DNA from 2 places in the Candidatus Aciduliprofundum sp. HYA1 genome. Region 1 is predicted to be linked to the other one. Evidence: riboswitches for the same ligand, from Rfam matches in the RefSeq annotation. Region 1 holds a riboswitch; the other holds the start of a gene.
The links. Region 1 has a riboswitch for fluoride ahead of AC0S1O_RS01335 (hypothetical protein). Riboswitches for the same ligand answer to the same signal wherever they lie in the genome.

Region 1 (8,782 bases):
AGTTCAAGCTGGTGAAGATAAGGGAGAGCATAAGCCCGGAGGAGGTTGAGGAGATCGCCTACGACATAATTGAAAGGGCCAGAAGGGATGAGAGGTCCTTCATTGAGATGGATATGAAGGGGGCCACCGTCGTGCAGTTGAAGGAATATCGCATAGCCATAACCCGTGCCCCCTTTTCGGATGCCATGGAGATCACAGCAGTTCGCCCGATTGTGAAGTTGAGTCTTGAGGATTACAACATAGGTGAGAAGTTGAGGAGGAGAATTGAGGAGCGGGCCGAGGGCATACTGGTTTCCGGCTCTCCAGGCGCTGGAAAGAGCACATTTGTTCAGGCCATTGCGGAGTACTATGCCTCCCTAAACAGGATAGTCAAGACCATGGAGAAGCCCCGTGATCTGATTTTGAAGGATGAGATAACCCAGTACACATCCCTTGAGGGAAGCATGGAGAAGACGGGAGACATCCTTCTCCTCGTTCGTCCAGATTACACGATATTTGACGAGATGCGCACCACCTCGGATTTCAAGGTGTTCACAGATTTGCGCCTTGCTGGAGTGGGTATGGTGGGCGTTGTGCACGCTACCCGTGCCATAGACGCATTGCAGCGTTTCATAGGGCGTGTTGAACTTGGAGTGATTCCCCAGATCGTAGATACCATAATCCACATAGAAAAGGGTGCCATTGCTCAGGTCCTCACCCTTAGGTACACCGTTAAAGTGCCCAGCGGTATGCATGAGGAGGACCTTGCCAGACCTGTCATAGAGGTGAGGGATCTTGAGGAGGAGAAACTCCTTTACGAGGTTTACTCCTTCGGGGAGCAGATAGTTGTCGTTCCCGTGAAGGAGGAGGAAAAGGGAATATACAAACTTGCTGCCAGGGGCATAGAGGAGGAGATGCGCAAACTCTTCCCAGGATTGAGGGTGAAGGCGAAGGTTGTTAGCGATAATCGAGCCAAGATATATGTACCTCCCTCAGCCATATCATCGGTCATAGGAAAGAGGGGCAAGAGGATCGCTGATATAGAGGAACTCCTTGGCATATCCCTCGATGTTGAGCCCCTTGGGAAAGAGAGGATAAGGGAGGAGAGAATCGAAGTTGAGGTGGAGATGAAGAAAAAGACAATCCGGCTGCATGTGGGAGAGCACCTTGCCCATTCCAAGGTCTCCGTATTCGCAGATGGGCAGAGGCTCTTTGATGTCACCGTGTCCCGCGAGGGCTACATAAATTTGCGAAAGAGCACGGCCAACGGGAAGAAGGTAATGGAGGCGTTGAAGGATGGGGAAAGCATCTATGTGGTTCCTCTATGACTCCTCCTGGCTTTGAACCCGAATGCTATGAGCAGTATGGATAGGAAAACGGGTATTCCTGTGGCTATATAGAGCTCAGAGATACTCAAATTCCCCCTTTCAGGGCCATTCTCCCTCAAATTCAGTATTTCCTCCCTGGATGCACTCTTGGATGCGTACTCTTTCATTCCGAATGTGTATTTTGAGAGAGTTATATTTTTGTAGGAATCATTATCCATAATGCCCCTGTTTTGGAGCATCGTTGCAAAGGTTATTGCATCGTAAAATGTATCATTTGAGTGGTAGAGAATGCCCGCACTCCTCATGCCAATCTCCATGGGAAGGAGTTCTATTATTCCTGATCTTCTGATGATACTGCCCCGTGCCTCCATATGTACTTTCATCTCGATGCTTCCGGATATCTCTTTATTTATAGTTTTATTCAAATTTGTGGTTATATTGTTAGTCTTTGAATATCCAACACCGCTCGCAATAATCTTTCCATGGAAATTTGCGGTGGTGTAATAACTTACGTTCTCTTCCTGCTCAAGGGGTATATAGGGAAGGGGCTTTGAGTAATTTATCTTCAGATATATATCGTATTTCAAGGAGTAGTCGTTTCTCTGCACAACTCTCCCTGCGAACGGTAGGGTATAAATGATCTCGCCCCGAACCTTCTCTGGGTGCTTTGTGTAGAGGTGGATGCCTACCTCCTTTATACCGTAAAAATTCTGGGTTTTGCCCTCGTGCGTTGTATTGTATCTCTCAAGAAGAAAGTATCCCTCGTAGTTAATCCATCTTTGAACAGTTAAATTTTCCCACACCATATTCTGTGATATCCGAGCCATATCCAATTTTCCGTTCAGGTACGAGTTTGAATAGAACATCCCGGAGAACGAGCAGTTGTACATATTCCCGTGCATCTTCGGATACTCTATATATATGCCCAGAACCCTTGCTCCCATCGCAACTCCCGTGAAATTCTCACCTTCCAGATCCTTCCCGAAGTTAAGAGACCAGAGGTATCCGTGTCCCTGGGGTGAAGCCCCTGCATTGGTAATCAGGGAGAGTGCCAAGATCAGCAGGAAAATGGTAAAAATTCTTTTTTTCATACTCTTCACCTCATCTTTCTTTTTCAAGGAGCATTTCCAGATACGATTTCGTGATGAACACCTCTATTTTCAGTTGTCTGGCAAGGGCTAGGACCCTATCCCTGCACGGGTCATACTCACCTATGCATTCAATCTCCACAAAATTGCCCAGATTCTCCACATCATCCACGCATACGGTTAGTTCTCCCAAAGAATAATATTTCCTTCTCTTCCTAACAGAGGCAACAAATCTGAATCCTAGTTTTTCAAGCAGATACCTCGCCTCCCGCGCATCCCCAATTTTCAGATTGATCTCCTCTCTGCTCTTCGTTTCCTTATCCACTTTTGGTCCCTTGTAGGTTAGCGTGCCATCGTTTCTTATGCGCAGTGCCTCATCCGTCTTGCTAAAATCCCTGCAGGGATGATTGAAGTACAGGTCCTCCTCCTCCACAACTCTCGCCAATCTCGCACCCATATTCAAAATCTCTCTTTCAAGAGATTCGAGATCATCAATTCTTGCCTTTATCTCTACTTCCATCCTTCCTCATCTCCCTGAGCCAATCTTCGTATTCATCCTCTTCAATCTCCACAACAAGTGAGCCAATATACCCGCAATTCTCACATTTGAACTTCTCCCCGGTGACCATTCCTGCTACGTAGTGAATTCTCGTGCTTCCACAAACGGGGCATATCTTTATTTTGGCCACGGGTTGGATAGGGATGTTTGAATATTTATTTTTTCCCTCTTCTCTCAATGGCTTTCATTATGGCTCTCTTTGCCTCGTCAACCCCCTCAAATCCTATTATGCGAACCCACTTGTTCTTCTCAAGTTCCTTGTAATGTTCAAAAAAGTGCTGAATCTGCTCAAGTATGCTTGGGGAGAGGTCCTCTATGCTCTTAACCTCCGCACTCCTTGGGTCCACATCGGGATGCGGAACCGCCAGAATCTTTCTGTCTGGTCCGTGCTCGTCCTCGGTTACAAGCATTCCTATGGGTACTGCCTTGACGATTACCCCGTGGGGAAATGAATCGTAGGATATGATCAGGCAATCAATGGGGTCATTATCCTCTTCAAGGGTTTCAGGTATGAACCCGTAGTTGAAGGGGTAAAATGATGCGGTGTGAAGCACTCTATCCACCTTTATCACGTTCATCTCAAAATCGTACTCACACTTTATATTGCTCCCCTTGGGTACCTCTATGAAAACGTAAATATCTTCCGGCGAGTTCTCTCCAGGTTTCATGGGCTCTCAATGCTCTCATCGTATTTTATTTTCACGTTTTTGGGTTAATTATTTATACCATCATTTATTGGTGAAACCCGGTGATGGGGCCCACCACAATCGCCCGACGGGGCTGATGGCTCCTTTTAAAAGGTGGTCCCTATGGAGGTAGAGGTTCCAAAGGATGTGTTTGAGAAGATTCGCAATATGCGGGAGGATGATTTGAACAGGTTTCTCTATGAGAGGGTGGCCTCTCTGAAGAGGTATCTTGATATGAACGACGAGGAAGCGCTTTTGAGGAGAAAAAGAGAGATAGAGGACAGAATAAGGAAAATGAAGAATGAAATAGCAGAACTCACCGAGTTCTGTGAGAAAGCCCTGAGGGATCAGGAGAGAATGTCCATCTGGATTGATGAACTTGATATTGAGAACAGAAACCTTCTTGAGGAGATGAGAGGAAATGGAGATTACATTTCGAGCGGGAAAATTAAAAAGGAAAAGGTTCAGGATCGATAAAAGGGCCTCTGAGATAATAAGGGAGGTATCCTCCGTTTACAATCTTCCGGAGGAGGAAGTTGTGCTTATGGCGCTCACAGAGCGGTGGGAGAGGGAATCCAAGAACGAGAGGATTGAAAAGCTGAGAAAGGATATTGATGCTCTCCTTGCCGAGATGTTCGAACTTGAGGGGAGATGGGCATCCGTGAGGTACAGATCCCATACCTATGTGAAGGAAAACAGGGGTCTGGCGATAGTGCTTGCTGGAAAACTTGGAGAGAACAAGAGTTTGAGAAATTTACTGAAAAAGAGAAGGGCGCATGATGACATCCGAAGGGTGGTTGATTTTTACCTCTGGCTCTGAGGTAAAGATTAAATAACTGCATTTGCATTGTCATGCATTGATACCCAAGGACAGGATGTTCTACAAGTTTGCCGTCTACGGATTCTTGAAGAACCTGAGGTTATTTGAGCCCTTCATACTTCTGTTTTTTCTTGGTGCGGGGCTTGATTTCACAGAAATAGGTGTTTTGATAGCCATAAAGCAGGTATCGGTGTACATTCTCGAAATCCCCACGGGGGTGTATGCAGATGCCATGGGTCGTCGCAGATCAATGCTTATGAGTATGCTCTCCTACATGATATCCTTCTCCATATTCTTCCTCTTCTCCAGTTTCTGGCTGTTCGCTCTTGCCATGGTCCTCTATGCCCTGGGTGATGCCTACAGAACAGGTACGCATAAGGCGATGATTTTGGAGTATCTGAAAATAAGGGGCATATCTGATAGGAAGGTTGAGTACTATGGTGCCACCCGCTCGTTCTCTCAACTCGGCTCGGCTCTCAACGCCCTGCTGGCAGGGTTCATTGTATTTTACACTGGAAATTACAGGGACATATTCATAATAACAATAATCCCATATGTTCTCAACTTCATAAATCTAGCCACATACCCGAGGATTTTGGATGGCGAGATAACGAGGGAACTTGGCAAGGGAAGGGTTGTGAGGCAGTTCAGGAGAACAATCTCCGATTTCAAAAATATGTTGAAGGATAGGGTTGCCCTTAGAGCCATTTTGAATTCCTCATTGTTCTCTGGCTCTTACGAGGCTGTAAAGGACTATCTGCAGGCAGTTTTGAAGGTATTTGCCCTGTCCCTTCCAATTTTTATGTACCTCGGACAGGATAAGAGAACTGCGGTGGTAATCGGTGTTGTTTATTTCTTCATCTATCTTATGAATTCCTACGCTTCCCGCAATGCCTACAGAATAGTAAAGCGGGTTGGAAATCTGGCAAGGGCCATAAACTCAACTCTGATACTTGGTGCGGTGACCATACTTCTTGCAGGAATATTCTACCACTGGAATCTGCTTGTCCTCTCCATACTCCTGTTTTTGCTCATCTACGTTCTTCAAAACCTGCGCAGGCCCATGAACGTCGGATACATTGCAGAGCGTATAAAGAGCAGGGTTATGGCTTCTGGCCTCAGCGTTGAATCACAGACAAAGACCATAATAGCAGCATCCCTGTCCGTGCTCATGGGATTTTTTGCGGATCTATTTGGTGTGGGCTCCGCCCTTGCTCTGGTAGGGTTTTTCGTGCTTCTCTTGGCCCCTCTGGTGTTTGTCAGGGATTGAGTTTTGAAAAGTTATAAGTAATTGTATCCTATGCTTAGAATCAGGTGATTTCCTTGAACGAACTTGTTGATGGTGAGAGGGTGGCCCGGAATGTGACGATAGTTACCTTTTTTCTTGCTCTGGGAAAACTTGCCGTAGCCATGCTCACCAACTCGGTTGTTATACTTGCCGACTCCTTCCACAGTTTTTCTGACATTGTTCCCATAATGGCTGCCTGGTTTGGACTTAAAATAGCCCAAAAGCCGGAGAGCGAGAGTTTCCCATTTGGCTATTACAAGGCCGAAAATCTTGCGGCTCTATTTGCAAGTTTGTTCATATTCTTCCTTGGATTTGAGATATTATCCGAGAGTTTGAACAGACTGCTCTCAGGAGTTTCAAGGGTGACCAACGATTGGCTTGGAATTTCTATGATAGCAGTTGCCATAATCACATCCTATTTTCTTTACAGGTACCAGTTCAAGGCTGCAAAGAGAACGAGATCCCAGGCACTAATGGCCAATGCCACCGAGACAAAAATGGATATTTTCTCCGCTTTTCTCGTTCTATTCGGATTTGTATCTTCAATTTTCTCCATTCCCTATGTGGAAGGTGCGGTTGGAATAATCCTTTCCATATTCGTGTTTTACGCTGGATACGAGAATTTTCGCGACTCTGCCCTTGCCCTTATGGATGCTGGAGTGAGCAGGGAGGATGTTGAGAGAATAAAAAATGCGGCCCTGTCCGTTCCCAGGGTTAAGGGGGTGAAGGAGGTGAAGGCCAGGCACTCTGGCCCGTTTTTGATGGTTGAACTTGTTATTCTCGTTCCGGAGGGGCTTGATGTGGATAGGGCCCACAAAATTGCAGACGATGTGGAAAAAAGGGTAAGAGCCCTGGATATTGTGGACCATGTTATCGTGCACATTGAGCCAGAAAAATCCGAGATACTGGTGGCAAGGCCGGTGAATGAGGATGGTTCCTTTGCAAGGGTTTTTGGCTCGGCCCCCTATTTTGATATATTTCGTGTTCTGGAGAAAAGGAGAGAGAAGATTGAACGTATGAAAAATCCTGGGTTCGGACTGTCCAAGAAGCGTGGGGTTAAGGCGGCCTTATCCTTAATAGAACGTGGTGTTGACGTGGTTGAGGTTAAGAATATTGGGGATGATTCACGAAAAATACTTGAAGATGCGGGAGTGAAGGTCAGGATAATCCCGGACTGATTTCTCCACTTCCAAAGAATTAAATTTCATAGGAGCATGATGAAGCGATGAACTGGAACGAGTTTGTGAAATCCCTGGTGAAGTATTCGATTCTCACTGTAATAGGCCTGATAATCACACCCTATCTCGTTATGATTGTTGGACTGGCAGTGATGCTTGTTGGGGCCTTTTCAACGAGCCCGACCATAAACCTTCTCAGGTTCAGAACAAAGAGGATATTTAAATCCGCCGAGGTTGATGTTGAGGATATTGAGGATCCAGACAAGATTTACAACGTATCCTGGAGGGAGAGTTTGTTCATTCTCCTCTCCGGATTTATTCTGTTTTTAATAGCCCTAATGGTTGCCAGTTTCGGATGGAGGGGAATAATATACATGCTCTGAGTGCCGGGGCCGGGGTTTGAACCCGGGACCTTCGGATTTCTCAGGCTTGGAGGTGGAGATTCAATACCCTATGAGTCCGACGCTCCACCAGGCTGAGCCACCCCGGCGTTTAAGAAACCTCTTCCTCAACCTCTCCCTTGATTTCCTCGGGGGCCTCAACTTCAATTTCCTTCTTTTCCTCCTCACGCTCCAGTTCAATGACCTTCTCTTCGGGGAAGTGCAGAACTTCCGTTTTGCGGACCTCAATTCTGCGAACAGGGTAAATGGGTTTCAGGGCCTTGGAAAGATCCCTTTTGACCTCATCGCTGAGGAGGTACTTCACGTATTCGGAAAATGTCAGTTCCGTGGCCTTTGCAAAAAGATACTCGGAAATTTTCTTCCTCAACTCACTCTTTATTGAACTCTTAATCCTCCTATCGGGAACGGCGATTACCTTGACCCTTATCTTGTAACCATCTGCAGTGAGAACGGGGAATATGGCATCAATCCTGCTACGCCTCCTCCTCACCATACGGCGTATGTAATCGTTGGTCATATCGTGGCCTATGAACCTGGTATATGCGTTTGTACCCTGAATCCTGTTGATCTTGAAGTAGAGTTTAACGTGCATTTTCTTAAAGTCGCCCGTGAGATCGTACAGGGTTGATTCTGCAATTCTGCCAATGACCTTTTCCGGATCGTTGGCTGGAGTCATACCGATCTCCTTTGAACTGAACGTCTCTGGCGCTATTATTGTGTACCATACCTTTGATCTCCATTTATCACGAATTCTCCTGGCAGCGGCCCTTTCCGCTCTTCTGCTTGCCATGGGTAATCACCTTTGCGAAGGTAAATGGCCTTTCCTTTAAATAATTTTTGTAAATTTCTAAATACGATTTGGGCCATGGAGGTGCATGCAAAAACGCATAAAGAGTATTATTGTGTTTCTCCTGCTCGTTCTGATAATTGCCCTCATCTATCACCCTGGGTTGGGGAGCAGGGTTTATGTTACAGAGGAGGGGCATTCACATTACACCCTTACTCCAGGGAGCAACACAGGGAGTTTTAGCGCCACAACGGTGCTTAACAATGGTTCTGGATACCTCACCTTGAGGGTATCGATTGATAGAATCACCAAATTTCCCTGTGGTAATTCATCGGCCCTTAGGATCCTGCTCTCCCTCAATGCCACAGGGCACATGCCCCATGGGCTCGTTCCCAAGGACGTGGTATTTGCCGTTAGAGGCTCTGGAAATCGGACTATGTACTACTCCTTCCTTATGAAAAACAATTCAGGATTCAATGCAACCCCCTGGCCTCAGGAAGCATCCATTGGCAGTCCCGATGCCTGGAGTCCCAGGAGCGTTTATGATGGATTCAAGCCCCATGCCTCCAATTTCGCTGCCGCGACTGAATTGCTATGGGTAATCAAAAATCCGGGTCAAGGAGGTGTTATCCGCATAATCGTCCGTTTATACGGATTTAAAAACTTGA
Region 2 (8,782 bases), 140 kb from region 1:
GGGTATTTACTCCTGCATGCGACACCCTGCCCAGTTCGGCTCAATATTCTTCGGTATAGGCATTTCACTCCTCACGACCAAAATCCTTGCAATTCTGTATGCGGGATGGATTTCATTCTTCGCCCTGTACTTCATACTCGCAATTGAAGAGCGGGAGACCATCGGGGAATTTGGTGAGGAGTACTGCGAATTTTTGAAGAGAAGAAAACCCTTCTCCTTCTCCCTCGAATGCCTGAAAAAAGGGATTGAGCATCTGAAAAAGAGGTGAGCAAGAGAGGCTCATATAACTGTGAGAATGATATAGAAGAGAAGGGCAAGAAGTATGTAAAGCACGTATCTTCTATCGTTTCCAGGCATCAGGGCACGCTGAAACCTCTGCGATGCGGCAATGGTAATATTTGCCAAAAACTGGTAAGCGATTACAAACACATCTCCATAATTCATCCTTCTGTCAGTTCTGAAGAGCCATTTTTGGGTGAGCAGCAGTATTGAAGAATGCCCCCTGGTAGGATACTCCTCATTTTTCAGTCCACCGCTCCAGGGTGCCACAACGCGGGACCTCCTCATTGGAATTCGCATAAGAATGTAAACTGAGAGAAATACTATCACAATGAACAGGAAGAGAAAAGTTGGAGAAAGCACGCCAAATCCCTTACCGGACACTATGAGATAGCCCTTGGGAATTCCAAACAATCCCCCCAGAAACCTATCCACAGGTACATCAGCTATGAGCTCTATTGCAGGAGATGCAGCTTTAAAAACAACCTGTGGGAGAAAGCCTATCAGAAGAAGAGTGAAAGAGCCAAGAGCAAAACCAATATCAGAGGGTTCCCACCTGATCCGCTGCCTCCTCTCAACCCCATGCACTATGAACTTGCTCATTGCAATGGTGCTTATTCCAGCGGTCAGGGCTATTAGAGCACCAACAGATACGGTGAGCACCCTGAGCCATAGATCAGAAAAATAGAAGGATTGAAACATGGATTCTATGGCGCTCCACTCTGCGATAAATCCGGGAAGCGGAGGAACTCCAGCCAGGGATATTGCAGCCAGATACCCGGCAATTGCTCCCATGGGCGTTAATTTGTACCTTCCTCCAAGAAACTCACCACCACTCCTCTCCAGTTTTCCTGCCACCAGGAAGAGAAGGGATTTTGCTATTGTATGCGCAAATGCAAAGAACAGCGCACTTAGAAGCATGAACGCAGCAACCAGATGCTGACCTCCCTGGAAAGTTATTATGAAGGAACCAACAAGAGCTATGAGAACGCCATCATTTTCCACCGTGCTGTAAGCGGGCAGTTTCTTCACATGATCACATATTGCAGCGTAGAACACCCCGATGAGGGCACTTAACCCCCCTAGAATCAGGAGAACCGCTCCGATCCAGAAATCTGGAATTGAAACACTCAAAAACCTGATAAGCCCGTACAGACCCATAAGGGTCATCACAGCACTCAACTGGGCAGACATATTTGCCGGGGCCCTTGAATGGGCCTCCGGAAGCCAGATATGTGCAGGTACTGCAGCCATCTTTATGATGAATCCAAGGGCCATCAGAAAATACACGGCATCCCATGTATTTGAGCCCCACGTTTCAAACACCACACTTCCCGCCTGGGAGGAGGCAATGGCAAAGGAGGATAGTAGGAAGATAAAACTCAATTCTCCAAAGGCAATGAACATATAAGCAGCCCTGCGAGAGTTTTTGTGGGAGTAAAGCGAGAGGAAAGATGCAACGGTCATACCCTCCCATCCAATAAGAAAAGTTATGGCATCTCTGGCAAGTAGGATGAGAAGCATCATGCCCGTTGTGAATGCGAAGGTGGATGCCAGCAATCCATCCTCAATCTCGTATTTTAGGGAGAAGAGGGATATTGTGAGCCATGCAAGGGACGATAGTAGGATGAAGTAAAACTGGATTGCTCCAACATCCATGCCGCAATAGAGGAGGAAAAGGGTAAAGGCGGATAAAGCTGCAACCATTCCATAGGATAATCTCCTAAATCTGATGCCAATAACCCCTGCCAGAAGATAAAGGAGCACGAGAATTAAAGAGTTCATTTTTTCCACCTCCCAGCAACACCCAGAAGCACCTTTAAAATTTCAATGGGCTGGGGCGGACAGCCCGATAATCTTGCACCCACAGGCACTATATCCTCAACCTTCTTACCAAGGGCCCCATTTGCGCATGCACCAACGGATACCACTATTTTCGGTTCCGGCATGAGTTCGTAGGCCTCTTTGAGCACGGGTACCATTCTTTCCGTGGGTGTTCCAAGAACGAGCATTATGTCGGCATGCTTTGGAGTTGGTGTGAAGAAGAATCCAAGACGGTGAATATCGTAATGGGGGGAAGTGAGGAGGGATACCTCCCGATTGCAGGCGGAACATGAGCCAACATCCATAACGAATAAATGAAGGGACCTTTTCAGAGCGATCTCAGAAAAAACTTCAATTTTCTCATCATTTTCCGCCATATCGCACAGACCACACTCAAGACAGGAAAACTCATTCATACGGAAGGGACACTTACCTGTATCCACAGGTCTGATGGATTTGGGAGCGTCAAAATCCCCATGGGGAAACCCTGTGGTCAAAACGCCCTTTTTCAATCCGCGAAGCATCCACATCAAGACCACCTCCCATGGGAATCGGCATCTGCAAAATAGGCACCGAAACTGTCAAGGGCAAATGGAAAATCTGTGAAAACATTCCCCACAATACCCAAGGAAAATGCGTGGTAGAGGGGAAGAGATGCAGGTCTTAACATGAATTCTCTAACAAAACCGTTCTCTACGCGCACGGCCATAAAGGCATCACCTGGAGGAGCCTCCACAACACCATAGTGGAATCCATCTCTTGGTTTGATCCTGCATTTACCCCACTCGGCGCTCTCCAGATAAGATAGTGATTCTTCAACCTCCTGCACCCGTACCATGAGCCGGGCAAGTGCATCTCCATCGCCTTCCAATTTGGGGTCATGCCATCCATAAACTTCTCTGAAAATTCCTATTTTTCTCGCATCCCTTGCAATTCCAGATGCGCGGGCGGGAATACCACCAAGATCATTTGTGAGAACAGCATCGCGATTCAAGGTGCACGTTGTATGAAGCCTATCCACAAATATGCGGGAATCAAGCAGTTCCTCACTTAAATCTGTGAATTCCCTATGAATGCTCTCAATTCTCCTGTGAAAATCCGAATATCCCCTTGGGCCATGCCTGAGAAATCCCATCCCATACCTGTGGCCCAGAACTTTATGATTTATGCGAAGAAGTTCCTCAGTCATTGCGGCCAGATGCGCGCTTGCAACCTTCTGAGAGGCATCACCTGCAAGTTTGTGCATAACCCATATGTGGTTGTGTACCCTTTCCAGTTCCATGGCTAGGGTCATATAATTCACACATCCCTCATCGGGCTCAGAGGATATTGCCGAAAAAAGAGATGCATAGGATACCGAGAATTGTCCTACGAATCTCTCCACATAAACGAGCGCCTCTGAAACTTTTTTACCCACTACCAATGCACCCAAATTCCTGTTTTTGAAGCCCAAATAGGGCACAAGCGCATTTATTCTCTCACCACAGGTGCTAATCTTGAACGCTCCTGCCTCTCCGAGACCCCCCGCGGCAGGCCCATAAATTAGAGTCTTGGAGCATGGAAGGGAATCGGAAAGGGAATAATTCCCCATGTATGCCCTGGCAATGGGTCTCCTTGAATACAATTCCTCAGGAACGGAGTTCCAGCCCGTAAAGCGGATCTCGCCTGTATCGTAACTCAACCAAACGTAAAGGTTCTGCTCAGTTCCTTCAAATATGGAGATAAGCACCCACTTTCCATCCACATCAACTGGATTCACCATTTCAAAATTCTCGCTCATAGCGACCACCCCACTATCCAGAAGTAGAGTATGAAAGAAAGGGCAATTATGCCCAGGGCCCCTGCAAAGGGTACCGCAGAATGTGCCAGATCGACCTCAATACCATCATCCTCCCTGTTGAAGATGATACGGAGAACATGGTAATTCAGGGAGAGGAAAGACAGAATTATGCCACTCAGAAGGGCAGCAAATGCGTATATGTGGGATGATAGCCCCATAACTATACCGAACTCTCCAAAAAACATAGGGAATGGAGGAGCACCCGTGACGGTCATAGCACCAACCACCGTTGAAAATGCAATTAGTGGCGATGTCCCGAGATTTTTTATGCTTCCAATCTCCTCATAACCCATTCTCTTCAGTACTCCCGCAATGAGGAACAGAACGGATTTCCCAAGGGCATGAGCAACGAAGAGGATGAGTACATAATCCATAACCCCTGGTGAGAGATAACTCAGGGCTATGCCAACTGTGGCAATGCCCATAACATCCATACTGGAATATGCAAACAATCTTTTGAGACGCACCTGAGATAGCATTAGAAATGCAGCAATCCAGAGTGTGAGTATACCTATTGCAAGGGTGAGGTAAAATAGAAAAATGGAATGCAGAGCATTGAAAATTCTATAATAGACGACCAATGCCGAGGGTAAGAGTGCACCTGAGAGCATGGCGCTCACAGGAGATGGGGCCGTGCCATGGGCATCCGGGAGCCAGGTATGTACTGGAAACAGCCCCGCCTTGGCTCCAAAGCCCAATAGGGCCAGAACACCAATGAGCTTAGCTGCACTGGTTACATGGGCATCAACCCAGATGAACCCTCCCGTGGCCCAGCCAAACAGGATAACCGAGAGAAGAGCCATTCCGAGACCTGCAGATGCTATCAGAATGTATCTCCAGGCACTCTCCACATGGCTCTTACCCCTCTCCACAAGTATCAGGGCGGCACTCACAATCGTGGAGGCCTCAAGCCAGAACCATGCGTAACCTATATTTGGCGAGGAAACTGCCAGAACCATTGTCAGGGCAAACAGGGCAAGTAGTGCCCAGTAATAATGCTCAGGAAGGTAAAATCTCCTGATATCCTTCAGACAAACCAATGAATGGAGCACGGCTAGAAGATAGGTGAGGGAGATCACAAGAATAATACCAAGGGATAGTGTGTCCAAATAAAAGTAGGGGCCCTGAATTGCACCATTTGAGAAAATGATCAGAGATATGACAAATACTAAAACTGCACCCACAACATTTGCAACCATTCCCACAATTTTCTTTGGGATGAGGGATAGGAGAACGGCCAAGGAGAGAGGAACGATTATTCCATAAACAAAATACCCGAACATCTGAACTCACCCCGAAAGCTCGTCAATTTCAAGGGGCCCATATTCCTTCTCAGCCCCGAGTATGACTGCCAGAAGCACAGCACCTATTATATCCAGGAGCACTCCCACCTCAAGCAGAAAACTCATGGGTGCGAGAATCAAACCCATATAGAGAAGCGCATTTTCCTCCACAATATAACCGGAAATCTGGGCTATGGCATTTCTACGCATAACTATTATGAGAAGCCCCAGAAGGAGAAGAACAAATGGTATGGCAGCATTCCATGTTCCCAGAGTTGTATAAATCGCCCTGTAAAACAGAAGTCCCGTCAGGGCAAGAATTATTCCCACAACAAGGGTGTGTTTTGCCTTTGTTTCAAGTTCCCTATGCTTCCACACGGGATCCCTCTTCAAATCCTTTATGAGTATTTCCGGTACAACGTAGCCCCGGAATATGAATGTCAGGGCAGAGAGGGCAATAATCGCGTAATCTCCAAGATAAACACCAAAGGCAAGAATCAGAAATCCGAGAAGTATGGACTGTGCCTGAAGATGCCTAATCAAACTGTGTATGAAATTTTCCGCTATTATCACAAACCCGTAGAGGAGTATGAGCACACCGATGAAATCAATAATTGAGGTGAAGAGAATCATTTTGGCACACCTCCCACGAGGAACAGGGATATGACTGCAAGAAGCGCCATCAGATAGGAGAAGGTGAGATAATCAATTATCTTAAAAAGACGAATCTTGGCAACGCTCATCTCCACAACAACCATCGCAAATATAACAATGAGCATCTTCACAAAAAGAAGGGCCGTTCCCCATAGGACGTTCCATGGAGTGAGGGAAAGGGGAATCAACCAAGGAATTGCAAAAACGTTGATGAACACGGAAAATAGAATGAACTGCTTCATATATGCTCCCCATGACTTGAGGGCATAAAGAGGACCCGTGTATTCCAGCCCAATTCCCTGTCCAATCATCCCGAACTCGCTCATTCCGTGGCTCTCAATTGGCAGTTTTCCGGTGTCAAAAAGAAGGAGGAGGAAGAATGCGGCTATGAGCAGTATATGCGTCGTTGAGAGCATCCAAGAGGGGCTGTTTCTCAAAACCTCGTTGGTCACAAAGGGATTATTTGCACCCGTTATGAGGGCCACACCAAAAAACACGGTGATTAGAACGGGCTCTGCAAAGGCACCAAAATTCACACCTCTCGTGGACCCTATGCCCGTGTAATACGACCCTGTTTTTTCAGCACCTATAACCGAGAAGAATGAGGCAAATCCAAATATGAAGGCTCCTCCCAAAAAGTCCACGGTGGGAGCAAACCATGAGGGTGTGCCAAATACTATGGGCACCACCCACGGAAGAATGAGGTAGGCGGTGAAGGCCAAAATGGGGGCAATTGTGAAGAGCGAGCCCGCATTCTCGGGTATGAGGGTCTCCTTTCTGAAAAACTTTGCCAGGTCATAGTATGGCTGAAATATGCTCATACCCTTTCTCGATTCAAATCTCGCCTCCACTCTTTTCATTATGCCTACCATCAGCGGAGAGAGCAGAAGAACCACAAACATCTGAACTGCTCCTATTATTATCTGGGGGATCATTGGCGTTCACCTCTTCTCACGAAAAGGCGTCATCAGCCATGCTGGCACTTGGGGTGGACGCCATCACCCGAGCACAGGTGCATCTGCTTCCCATATTTATAGGTTTGCATTGACCTGCAAAAATATTTAATATTAGCAATCATCTCAACGCCTGATGGTTACCGGAAAAATTATTCGAATCAACCTTGAGACTCAAAGTGTGAGGGAAGAAGAATTACCGGAAAACACGGTGAAAAAATACCTGGGGGGAAAGGCCCTGGGATACTACATCTTCGCAAGAGAGGTCCCTCCAAACATAGACCCTTTTTACAGGGAGAACAAGATCCTGTTTGTTCCAGGGCTTCTCAGCGGTCTGGCCCCGGGAGCGAGCAAGGTGGCTGTAATATCAAAATCTCCTGAAACAAATCTAATACACGACAGTTACGCCGGCGACAGATTCGGTCCATTTCTGCACCGCTGGGGCTACGCTGCCATGATAGTGGAGGGTAGAGCAAAGAGCCCTGTTTACATCACCGTGGGTGAAAAGGTACAGATCCTCCCGGCTGATTCCCTTCGGGGCAAGGGTGTGTACGAAGTATCTGATGAAATCTGGAAAAAACACGGGGATGGGGCCATTGCGGCCATTGGACCCGCAGGCGAGAACCTGGTAAGATTTGCCAACATAATGTTTGACACGGAGCGCTCGGCTGGAAGAGGAGGTCTTGGCGCAGTCATGGGTTCAAAGAATCTCAAGGCAGTTTTCATCAAACCAATAGGCGTTGAGAATATGAAAATTGAAATTCCAGAAAGGGATGAATGGAACAAAATCCGCACAGAACTTTACCAAAAACTGGATGAAAGTGCCTCTCCCTCGCTGAAAACATATGGGACGACAAACTCGCTTGTACTATCAGGCACAAGGGGGATGAGCCCTGCCTACAACTTTTCAAAGCCATACATTCCTGAGGAACTGGCAAAGAAGCTTGGTGGCGATGAGGCAAAGAAATACGAAATCGAGCCGGAGAGATTCGTGCACGGCAAATCCTGCCCTGTGAAATGCGCAAGATACATTGAGATCGAACACAACGGAAAAAAATTGCGGGTTAAACCGGAGTATGAAAGCATCGGCATGCTTGGTGCGGCCACGGGGGTTTTTGATTTTCCAGAGGTGGCATATCTAATTCACCTTGCCAACGATCTGGGCCTAGATGCCATCGCCGCTGGCAACACAATAGGATGGCTGTTTGAGCTCGTAGAAAGGGGCATTGTGGGAAACGATGAAATAGGCATCCCTGTTAAGGGATTTGGCGATGCCCAAGCGGAAGATAATCTGCTCCGCATGATCGCCTATCGCAAAGGATTCGGAGCAATCCTCGCAGAGGGGGTGAAGAGGGCAGAAGAAATTCTCAACAGAGGAAAGAGATACGCTGTTCATGTCAAGGGCTTGGAAGCTCCGGCATGGGATCCCCGCGGATTGCGCACCTACGCGCTCAGTTATGCAACCGCAGATGTGGGTGCGTCTCACCTCAGGGGCTGGCCATATCCACGCAGTTTACCCAATGACGGTCCTGCCAAGGAACTCGTTGCAAATCTAATTCAATCCAGGGATAAAGATGCACTCTTCGATACCCTGGGCCTATGCAAATTCGTACCCTGGGAAATGAAGGACATAGAAAAAATGCTCTCACCCCTCCAATTTTCGGGTGATTTGAAAAATGTGGGATGGAGAGCCGAGTGCATATCCAGAGTTTACGCCATTGCCTCGGGCTTGATTCCTGAAAAAGACGATACAATTCCAGCAAGATGGTGGGAAAAAGAGGAAGAGGGACCTGCAAGGGGAAATGCAGCATTCATAAACCATGAGGATTTCATAGAAGCACTCAGGGAATTCTACCGTCTAAGGGGCTGGGATGAAAATGGAGTGCCAAAAAGGGAGACACTGAAGATCCTTGGGATTGAGGAATTCTCATCATTTTTAAGGTGATAAA

Region 2: it holds a riboswitch for fluoride, as region 1 does, so the genes downstream of both, AC0S1O_RS00580 (respiratory chain complex I subunit 1 family protein) here and AC0S1O_RS01335 (hypothetical protein) in region 1, are expected to answer to the same signal.

What each region holds. Positions count from the first base shown of each region.
Region 1 is NZ_CM149694.1:227,802-236,583, reverse strand. Features, by position in the region: gene AC0S1O_RS01360 (ATPase, T2SS/T4P/T4SS family) at 1-1,307, shown strand, start outside; gene AC0S1O_RS01355 (hypothetical protein) at 1,289-2,398, opposite strand; gene cyaB (class IV adenylate cyclase) at 2,409-2,915, opposite strand; gene AC0S1O_RS01345 (hypothetical protein) at 2,887-3,084, opposite strand; gene ppa (inorganic diphosphatase) at 3,110-3,622, opposite strand; fluoride riboswitch at 3,693-3,754, shown strand; gene AC0S1O_RS01335 (hypothetical protein) at 3,764-4,117, shown strand; gene AC0S1O_RS01330 (hypothetical protein) at 4,062-4,460, shown strand; gene AC0S1O_RS01325 (MFS transporter) at 4,498-5,730, shown strand; gene AC0S1O_RS01320 (cation diffusion facilitator family transporter) at 5,775-6,926, shown strand; gene AC0S1O_RS01315 (hypothetical protein) at 6,974-7,309, shown strand; tRNA gene AC0S1O_RS01310 (tRNA-Met) at 7,311-7,416, opposite strand; gene AC0S1O_RS01305 (30S ribosomal protein S3ae) at 7,419-8,117, opposite strand; gene AC0S1O_RS01300 (hypothetical protein) at 8,203-8,782, shown strand, end outside.
Region 2 is NZ_CM149694.1:89,144-97,925, forward strand. Features, by position in the region: gene AC0S1O_RS00550 (methyltransferase family protein) at 1-268, shown strand, start outside; gene AC0S1O_RS00555 (proton-conducting transporter transmembrane domain-containing protein) at 280-2,064, opposite strand; gene AC0S1O_RS00560 (NADH-quinone oxidoreductase subunit B family protein) at 2,061-2,633, opposite strand; gene AC0S1O_RS00565 (NADH-quinone oxidoreductase subunit D-related protein) at 2,633-3,883, opposite strand; gene AC0S1O_RS00570 (proton-conducting transporter transmembrane domain-containing protein) at 3,880-5,226, opposite strand; gene AC0S1O_RS00575 (hydrogenase) at 5,233-5,859, opposite strand; gene AC0S1O_RS00580 (respiratory chain complex I subunit 1 family protein) at 5,856-6,815, opposite strand; fluoride riboswitch at 6,832-6,892, opposite strand; gene AC0S1O_RS00585 (aldehyde ferredoxin oxidoreductase family protein) at 6,970-8,778, shown strand.